Regions from separate parts of the Paenibacillus sp. S29 genome, predicted to be linked through region 3. Evidence: riboswitches for the same ligand, from Rfam matches in the RefSeq annotation. Region 3 holds a riboswitch; each other region holds the start of a gene.
What was found. Region 3 has a riboswitch for cobalamin ahead of cobJ (precorrin-3B C(17)-methyltransferase). Riboswitches for the same ligand answer to the same signal wherever they lie in the genome.
Positions count from the first base shown of each region.

Region 1: linked by a shared signal. The riboswitch ahead of ACL9RM_RS17985 (ABC transporter substrate-binding protein) and the one ahead of cobJ (precorrin-3B C(17)-methyltransferase) in region 3 are both predicted to bind cobalamin.
Region 2: linked by a shared signal. The riboswitch ahead of ACL9RM_RS01030 (ABC transporter substrate-binding protein) and the one ahead of cobJ (precorrin-3B C(17)-methyltransferase) in region 3 are both predicted to bind cobalamin.

Region 1 covers NZ_JBMOUI010000010.1:176,051-179,331, reverse strand. The annotation lists gene cbiB (adenosylcobinamide-phosphate synthase CbiB) at 1-316, shown strand, start outside; gene ACL9RM_RS17990 (histidine phosphatase family protein) at 361-1,119, shown strand; cobalamin riboswitch at 1,242-1,435, shown strand; gene ACL9RM_RS17985 (ABC transporter substrate-binding protein) at 1,644-2,651, shown strand; gene ACL9RM_RS17980 (FecCD family ABC transporter permease) at 2,648-3,281, shown strand, end outside.
Region 2 covers NZ_JBMOUI010000001.1:217,814-221,094, forward strand. The annotation lists gene ACL9RM_RS01020 (hypothetical protein) at 1-420, opposite strand, end outside; gene ACL9RM_RS01025 (hypothetical protein) at 965-1,279, opposite strand; cobalamin riboswitch at 1,643-1,846, shown strand; gene ACL9RM_RS01030 (ABC transporter substrate-binding protein) at 2,064-3,281, shown strand, end outside.
Region 3 covers NZ_JBMOUI010000001.1:455,027-458,307, reverse strand. The annotation lists gene cobJ (precorrin-3B C(17)-methyltransferase) at 1-1,794, opposite strand, end outside; cobalamin riboswitch at 2,105-2,290, opposite strand; gene ACL9RM_RS02090 (TIGR00730 family Rossman fold protein) at 2,348-2,902, opposite strand; gene ACL9RM_RS02085 (uroporphyrinogen-III synthase) at 3,122-3,281, opposite strand, start outside.

The DNA.
Region 1 (3,281 bases), on a different contig from region 3:
GGTAGCGGCGTGGATGTACAAGCGAGATGCTGCTAGAAGCTGGCGCACAGTCAAGCGAGACGCTCGTCTGCACCCAAGCCCGAACAGTGGCTTCCCGGAATCAGCTGTTGCTGGAGCACTGGGGATTCGTCTTGGAGGCTATAATGTGTATCATGGCGTGCGCTCCTTTCGTGCATACATGGGCGATTGGATACGACCGCTAGAATCGAAAGATATACGGCATACAATCCAGCTGATGTTCGCCGTGTCCAGTATGTTTGTAGGATTGTGTTTGTTAGGAGCCGCAGGTTGTTTTGCCTTGGGATGGGTGCAGTGAGGGTGAGGCGTGACACACTGAATAATGATCGAGCAGGAAGTGACATGATCTTGAAACAAGATATAGCAGCGAAAAGGACAGTAGAATACGCACAAAATCCGAACTCACAGGAGGATAAGGTGCCGGATTATGCTAAAGAAGATCTGCATTGGGACATGGAACTCGTGTTAGTTCGTCACGGCACAACCTTATGGAATAAGGAACATCGATATCTGGGACACTCCGACTTAGGTTTGCTACCGGGAGCAGAACAGGAATTAAAGCCTTTGCAAGAAGAATTGCAGGGGCAGTCCTTTGCTCGAATCTATTGCAGCGATTTAATGCGATGTCGCCAGACCTTGCAGATCATTGTGCCGGAATCAGAATTGACGTCTGGAGGTTCCCTATCTATTATGTCTCCTACGATGGAACCACGTCTGCGAGAGCTTCATTTTGGCGAGTGGGATGGAAAAACGTATGACATGCTCAAGGATGTATCGTTGTATCGCGCTTGGATTGATGAGCCGCAACGGATAACCCCTCCTGGAGGAGAGTCTTGGACAGATTTTGTGAATCGTTTGCGGAAATTTCTTGACTCTCTGTATGAATGGCGTGTTGCTATGGAAGTTCAACGCATGGATTTGACTGCTGGGCCGCTCTCTGTTTTGGTCGTTACGCATGGTGGCGTAATTCGTCAGTTAGCTTGTATGCTGATACCGGGCCATGATTTTTGGAGTCTGAATCCGAAGCCGGGAGAAGCATTTAGGATTCAATTGAGGCTGGCGGGACCGCACAATTACATAGCGGAAATGCTCCCTCGTTAGGTTAGACACCAGTGGATAAAGAGGCTGTTTGGGTTGTAAGCCGCCTCATTTTAACCTATAATCATCAAGTAAAAGAACGGCTTGACTACCACTACATCAAATATCCAGCAGACGAGGTCGGCGCAGTGTGATGAAACTATGGTTTCCCTTGCCTGCGCTGTTAAAAGGGAAGTCGGTGTAAGTCCGGCGCGGTCCCGCCACTGTAAATGGAAACATGCCCGTTAGTCCTGCTTTATGTGCTACTAAGCATATGAAGGAATTTCAGGACATGGATCTTACCATAAGTCAGGATACCTGCCCGTCCGCCTGTCACCATAATCCTTCGAGGAAAGGATGACGTGTTCGCAGTGACTGTCCGTGCGGAAAGAAGCTGCCGCCTGCGCACGATCTGCGCTAACGTGACCCCTGTGTCCTGATATAAGGATGCGGGGGTTTTTTGATAGGAAAAGAAGGCTGGATTTAGAAGATATCTGATGATGCTCAAGTAACGCTCTTAACGATTTTTTTATGAAGGGGTGCAAATCATGGTAGGAAAAAAAATAAAGGTTTGGACAACAGGTCTATTGGTTCTGATTTTGGCAGTTGTGCTGAGTGCATGTGGCGCTAATGGAAAAAATGCAGAAAATAAAGAGAATCAGACTTCTGCACAGCAGCCAGGAAAGACCGTAACCGCACAAGAGCCTCCGGGCAAAACAGTTTACCCACTCACAGTTAAAGATGCAACAGGACAGGAATTTACATTCAAAAAAGCGCCGGATAAAATCGTTTCCGTCTCCCCGGCAGAAACCGAGGCGCTGTTCGCCATCGGGCTGGATAAGGAAATAGTTGGCGTCTCCGACTACTCTGATTACCCGGAAGCAGCTACGAAAAAGCCTAAAGTGGGCGGTATTATGAAACCGAACGAAGAGGCGATCATTGCTGCTAACCCGGGAGTCGTTTTTGCAGGGATATCACTTAGTGAACAGGCTACGACCAAGCTGCGCGACATGGGAATTATGATTTTTAAAACGGAACCGAAGACAGTTGAAGATGTCATAGCTAACATCGAATTGTATGGAAAAATCACCGATCATCAGAAAGAAGCGAGAGCGGTGACTGACAAGATGAGAGCAGATGTAGCGGAAGTGAAAGAAGGAGTTAAAAATATCGGTAAAGGGCAGAAGCTGCGGGTATACGTCGAGTTTTCACCAGGCTGGACAGTTGGTAAAGGCGAGTTTATGGACGAGCTGATTACGTTGGCGGGCGGCGAAAATGTAGGTGCCACGCAGAAGGGGTGGTACCAAATTAGTGAGGAAAATATTATTGCTGCGAACCCTGACGTGATTTTGTACAGCAAAAGTGTCAAGGACGACAAAACTGGTCAAACACTCGGCGAAATCATTAAAGCTCGCAGTGGATGGGATCAAATATCGGCTGTTCGCCACAACCGGGTGTTTGCCGTGGATGATAATTTGATCAGTCGTCCGGGTCCACGCGTAACGGAAGGTCTCAAGGAAGTAGCCAAGGGCGTGTATCCTGAAATTTTCAAATGAACCGTAAACTGATCGGCTTTGGAGGGACAGGTCTTGTCCTGCTGTTGCTGACGCTGCTGCTCTGTCTTGGTATCGGCTCGGCCAAGCTTCCGGTCAGCCAGATCACGGGCATTCTGGTTAACCACCTTCCGTGGTTAGGCGATACGTTTACACCGGATTGGAATACATCCTCAGAGCAGATTATTTTGAAGGTCCGATTGCCACGAGTGTTACTGGGAATGTTGGTAGGAGCAGCGCTGGCGCTGGCGGGAGCCGGATTTCAGGGTGTGCTGCGTAATCCTTTGGCTGATCCGTATACACTGGGGGTATCCTCGGGGGCTTCGGTAGGAGCGGCAGTACTGATCTATTGGGGCCTTCAATTTTCATTTGTTGGCATATGGACGCTGCCGCTAGTGGCATTTACGACCGGAATGCTGACGCTGTGGATGGTGCTGACGTTGGCACGGGAAGGTGGGAAAATTCCGACACAAAGTCTCATTTTGTCGGGTGTGGTGATGCAATCCTTTCTGGGAGCGGTTGTTTCCTTTCTGACAGCCATGTCGAAGGAGACGGTCAATGAAATATTGTACTGGACGATGGGAAGTCTTAGCCTGCGCGGTTGGTCATATGCAGGAATCCTTTTACCTTATG
Region 2 (3,281 bases), 240 kb from region 3:
TTTAATATTAGTTTTCACTGTAATTTTTGCAGCAGCAGGCCCAGTATATGTACTTACACGAATTGCATTGTTTGTATCAACCCAATAACCTAGATTTTCATGGGTTTTAACAATAGGAGTCACCCCAATGGATTGGGTACTAATTCTATCATTATTACCTTTTTCTTGATTTAAATTGTCGTAATTGACATAATAGTAATAAACATCATCGTTAACACTACTAGGATCGATATATTTGTAGACTTGTCCTTCCTTGGCCTTTATTTCATCTGTCGGTTCCCATTTTCCGGCTTCTGATTGTATTGTCGATGACAATGGATTCGGCGCATCATTTGCAGAAGCAATGGCTCCATATGGTAATAATATTGCTGTCAATGCTGCAATTATTGCTGTTTTAGTCATGACTTTGAATGGTTTCATAGTATTAAAATTCTCCTCTTCGAAAAATATTATTGGGGGCTAAGAAATGAGTAAATTTGAAAAAAATCTGTTTAAGTATTTGTCTTACGGTTTTTTGGTAGGAATATATTATTCCTTTATTCAAGGACCAACGACGACAACTTCTTCGCTTAACGGCTCATTGCAACTTTACACAGTGTCCGCATCTACTTTTATTTTCAGAACATTATCAACCTCATTTCTACTAAGTCTCCTCTCTGGAGTCGTGTATACAATTGTTTTTTTATCCATAAGAAGGAATAAGTAAATATTACCTGTAAATTTTATGTTTGTAAATAATTTTATTTAATGGATAAAATTTAAAATAAGATAGAAGAGAGCCGTATTGATCGCAACGGTCCTTTTATTAACTGACGGTTTAATAGCAAGTGCCTCCCCGTTTGGTTGTTCGTACAAAACTCTTTAGCTCCACAACTTTTCGAGCGTAAAAGCAAGCCGTCGCTTCGTCCTGGTTTACAGTACGACGCTGTGAACGACCTGCAAGATCCCTCGCTTAGCTCACTTACTAGCTAAAAAATAACTTGACTGCTAGGCACCTAAACGGCACGCTGACATGGCTTGTCAGGAAATGGTCAGTTAACAAATTAGGCCCCCGGCTAATCACCGGAGGCTTTTCAAACTCATTCTCTAAATCACTAAGGAATGTTTTACGGGTAAATTCTCTAATAGTTAAATTTGTCTCAAAGGCTGTCTGAGAAGAATCAACAATATAGTTCTTTTGTTTGGTAGCTGCCCCCAATGCTGTTATCCTTATAATAGAAATTCCACAAGGTTTGCTCACTAAATTTCCGATCAACTCTTTGGTTTTGTCGCTTTTCAAATTTTTTTCTTCCTCAATTTTTTGGAGAAGGAATAACCAACTGCTTTTTCAGGCATTTGATATAATGTATCTTTTTTAATAGCTTGTACAAATTGATGCAATCTCGCTGCTAAATTTTCGTTTATGCTTCTCTTTTAGATTCATTAAGTAGTCTGGTACAGTTTTCGGGACATCATGAGGGAGACGGAATGCCCGTCATTTCGTGCACGCAATGAATAGCCATTACCTTCATTCTCGCCATATCATTCAAATTTGAATTATTATACAGCATTTATTGACAAGCCTGTGACAACAAAATAAGATCGTAATGGAAAGAAATAAAGGAAGAAAACAGGTGTGAGCCGGACGACTCTATGTACGGGGTTTTGTTGAGACCATGTGGATAGTTGTTGAGCGTGTTCACTTAAAAGGGAAGTTCGGTTGATTCCGACACGGGCCCGCCACTGTATACAGGCATCAGCAGGATACTGCTGGAGCTTTCAGAACAGCCACTGGAACTGTGAAGAACCGGGAAGGCCTGAAAGATACGCTTGGAGTCAGGAGACCTGCCTGTTTTGACATCACTGTCAGACCCACGGGATGCTGGGGAGGTGGTTAGGCGTGCTGCATACGGAATGTCTGAAACCGATCTGATCCCTTCTATGTTTTTGGAGTTGGCTTCGAGGTGTGTTTTGACATTTTATAATGAAAGCATTTCTGACTGCTGATCAAGTGGTCCGGAATGCTTTTTTCGCGTTTTGCGTTAGGTTTATATGATTTTACAAGATAGAGGGGGATTCATCGAATGATTAGCAATCGTAGCAGGCGCTCATGGTTGATATGTACAGGGGTGATGCTGTTACTGGCAGTTATGGCTCTTTCGGGATGTACTAGCAATAAGACGTCGAATAGCTCCGGCAAAGATGAGAACGCGTCAGCACAACAAACAGCGACAGGTAAAAAGCTGGTAATGGCGTATACATGGAAACCGTCAGGTGTTGACCCGCACGGAGATAATAGCTGGGATGTGATGCGATCCGGTGCAGGTGAGACACTGGTACGTTTGAATGAAAAGCTGGAGCCTGTGGCTTGGCTGGCAAAGGAGTGGAAGCAGGATAGTCCTACAGTTTGGACGTTCAGCTTGCAGGATAAAGTCACTTTTCATAATGGAAAGAGTATGGATGCAGCAAGTGTAAAAGCATCTTTGCTACGCTCTATCGAGAAAAGCCATCTGGCGAAGGATTTACTGAATGTGAAGTCCATTGATGTAAGCGGCCCGCTGGCCTTAAAGATCACGACAAACCAGCCGAATGCGGCGTTGGTGTCCAATCTAGCTGATCCATCGACGATTGTACTGGATGTGGCATCGATGAAAGATGAGCAGAGTTACCCAGCGATGACAGGCGCCTTTAAAATCAAAGCGTTCAACAAGGACCAATCCTTGATCGTAGAGCGTTATGACGGATATTGGGGCGAGAAGGCACGATTGGCTGAAGCGACGATGAAGTTCATTACGGACGGGAATTCGCGCCTGATGGCGCTGCAATCCGGCGAGGTGGATGTAGCGACGGATATTCCGGTTGATAACGCAGAGGTACTGAAAAAGAACGACAAGCTACAGGTGCTGTCGGCTCCCTCCTTGCGCACCCATATGCTCGTGTATAATATGGAATCCCCAGTATTCAAGGATGCGGCGAACCGTAAGGTGGTGGACAGCCTGATTCCACGCACATCGATTGTGAGCGCCGTCATGAGGGGCTTCGGTACGGAAGCAAGCAGTCCGTTCCCGAGCATTCTTCCCTTCGGTAAAGTTGAGCGTAAAGCGCTGGACGGAACGGCGGATCAGCTGTTAACGAAGGATGGCTGGCAGAAGGACGCCCAAGGGACATGGACTAAGCAAGGCAAGCCGTTCGAGGTTACGCTGCTGACTTTTCCTCAGCGTCCGGAGCTCTCTGTTATGGCTGAGGTCATCCAAAGCCAATTGCTGAAAGAGGGAATCCAGGTCAAGATTCACAAGGTGGAA
Region 3 (3,281 bases):
ATCACCACAAACCGCATTCACTTCTACCGTTGCTGGTGCATCTTCATGCCGGAAACCCGCAACGACGCCTACACGTTTAAAAAATTTATGAAAACGCTCGTTCGGATGCCCTTTTTCCTTATATTCAGCGATGACGTTCTCCACGATGTCAGTAATTTGATCACCCGGAATCCCTTCCGCTACGGGCTGAGCGGCATGAGCATTGCGACCGAATTTTTTGCCACCAAGGAAGAGGTCGTATCCTCCCTTGCGATAGACGATGCCGATATCCTCCAGCACCGCTCCATAGCAGGCCATACCGCATCCGTTCAAAGCAATGCTCGTTTCCTTGGGTGCCTGTAATCCGCCAAGTACAACCTGTAAATGCTCAGCCACAGGCACAGCGTCATCCTTCTCCATATTGCAGAAGTCGCACGCCTTCACCTTAAACACATCGCCAATCGGCATGACAATGAATCGTTCATCCCGCAGCCGTCCGACCAGTTCCTCGGGGTCTGCACACGGTACGCGCAGCACGATCTGATGATCTGGCGTGTATTCCAGCTCGCCGTCATCACCCGCTACCTCGGCGAGCAGCGCCATCTGGCGAGCGGTGAATTTCTTGTTTCCCACACCCGGGGAAACGCCCACCTCAAATAGCGCAGGCTTGCCAAAGCCGCCTGTCGCCATCCCGGCCGGGGCCCCCACTCCGGCCACTGCTGACGTTCCGGCGGTGCTCTCGGCGGTAGGCGCTTGCCCGCTCCAGCGAGCGTTGGCTGCGCCAGGCAGCTTGCCGCCGACAGCGAGGCGGCTTAGTGCCTCTGCCGCTAGCGATGCCGGGGCCGCCCCGGTTTGCACAGCGGTCGTTGCCTGCACGGCAGCCATCGCTTGCGGGCGTGCCTGCGTCGCAACCGCAGCGCCGCTCGCGGAGGGTCCAGCGGGCGTAGTCGGGGCTGCGCCTGCCTGCGGTGCGGCCTCTTGCGCGCCCAGCGACCACGGCTCTGCTTCCGTACGGAGACGCTGATGCGGCTTGAGCGCTTGCTCGGTCGCATCCAGCGTGTATTTGCGCTGATATCCGCGCGGAGTCACGATCAAGCCGTCATACACCGTTGTCGAGGAATTGCCGATGATTACAGTTGTCAGCATCCCGATGTCATGATTCAGCATATCTTCCAGCGTCGTTACAATAACTTGCTGACGTTCACGATAAGCACTTTTCACCAACCCAACTGGAGTTTGCGGATCGCGGTAACGCAGCAAAATGGACTGCGTCTCCACAATCTGGCGGGTACGCCGACCACTGCGCGGGTTGTATAATGCAATCACAAAATCGGCCGAAGCCGCTGCTTCTACACGCTTCACAATCGTTTCCCATGGGGTCAGATGATCACTCAGACTGATCGTGCAAGCATCATGCATAACTGGCGCCCCCAACAGTGAGGCACAGGACTGAATAGCCGAGATCCCCGGTACGACTTCTACCTCAACCCCGTCCTCGCGTCGCCAGCCTTTTTGCATCAGCACTTCGTACACCAGCCCTGCCATACCATAGACTCCTGCATCTCCACTGGAAATGACAGCTACCTTCTTGCCCATCTCTGCTTGGCGAACCGCCTCCTGCGCACGGCTCACTTCCTCTGTCATCCCTGTGCGTACAATCTCCTGTCCGTTCAACAACGGACGGATCAAATCAACGTAGGTATTGTAGCCGATAATGACCTCACTTTCGGCCAGCGCATCCAGCGCCCGTTTTGTGATATGTTCCATATCTCCTGGTCCAAATCCAATCACCAGCAATTTTCCTAATGGGCTCATCGTGCTCCTCCTATTCACCCTTTTCAGGGTAGCTATCCTATCTATTTCAATGATTTATGCACATCGTGTAACTCAAAAAACCCCATCCTGCCCGGATGGGGTTTCTATGTACGTATCTCTCATCAGACGAAAAAACAGCGTAAGAAGACACTATTTGTCTTCCTCCAGCCTGCCGTTGTTTTCCACCTGTCTGTTTACGCTTCAAACGCTGCTGCACGTTCATATCCACGCAAACCTCTAACCAACATGGAAAAAGCAACGTGTGCCTGATTTCCTGATTTCGTACACCCATCCTCTCCGCGAAGGTTAACGGTGCATACAGATCAAGGTAGGTCTCCTGGCTTGGCATCAACAGATTCTTTCGTCTTCCCCGTTTTTCACGAGTGACCATTTAAAAAAATCCTCTTCCTTACAGTGGCGGGACCGCTCGGGATTTGCACCCGATTCCCTGTTACCCTTTGCTCAACCGCAAAGGCACCTTGTCTGTCCGCTATTTGATTATGGGTCTTATCATAACCTTGCCTCAATCAGTTGTGCAAGCACGAAAAACGCTTTATTTCAAGTTCTCTGCTTTATTTTTTAACATATGTAGCAATTCGTCCGGGTCCGCAGAGATACTTAATAACGCTGGATGCTCAGCCCCGGTAAACCCTTCTTGCACGCTATGACGCACCATTTCTACTAACGGGTCAAAATATCCATTCACATTCAGCAGCCCAATCGGCTTGCGATGAATGCCGATTTGCGCCCAGCACAATACCTCGAACAGCTCCTCAAAGGTTCCCAAGCCACCCGGAAGGGCAATAAACGCATCGGCCATCTCGCTCATTGCCGCTTTACGCTCATGCATGCTTGCTACCTCAATGAACTCGGTAACTCCCCGATGAATGATCTCTGCATCAAATAACAGGGTGGGCATAATGCCAGTGACCTGACCGTCACCCGCCAGTATTCCATCCGCCACCTCTCCCATCAGCCCCCTACTGGAGCCACCGTAGATCAGACGGATATGATGGCGAGCCATGGCTTCTCCCAGCTTGCCTGCCGCTTCAACATATACCGATGAATGTCCAGGTCTGGACCCGGCAAATACACAAATAGAATTCATTAACGTCTCAGCTCCTGTCCTAAGTATCATGCATCGAAACTTATTCATTATATTAGCTAAATATTTTCGCTATAACAAAAATCTTTGTCGATGCATGTCCAACAAAAAAAAAAGATAAAGACCTCGCAGGCCCTTATCTTTATTTTACGCTTTATCCAAAAATATAAGTTCATTTTTAGCATACTATATTTATAATTTCTATCTCATTTCCATCTCATTTCAATGACCATTCATGATCTTCAGACCACAGCCATGCACCGAATCGTTATGCTCAAAATATTTGCCCAGCTCCACCATCATCGCGCCCATGCGTTCTTCGGTTGGAAACACGACTCGATCAATCCCTTCTTCCACAATGGACTGTGCAGTCACCTTCCCT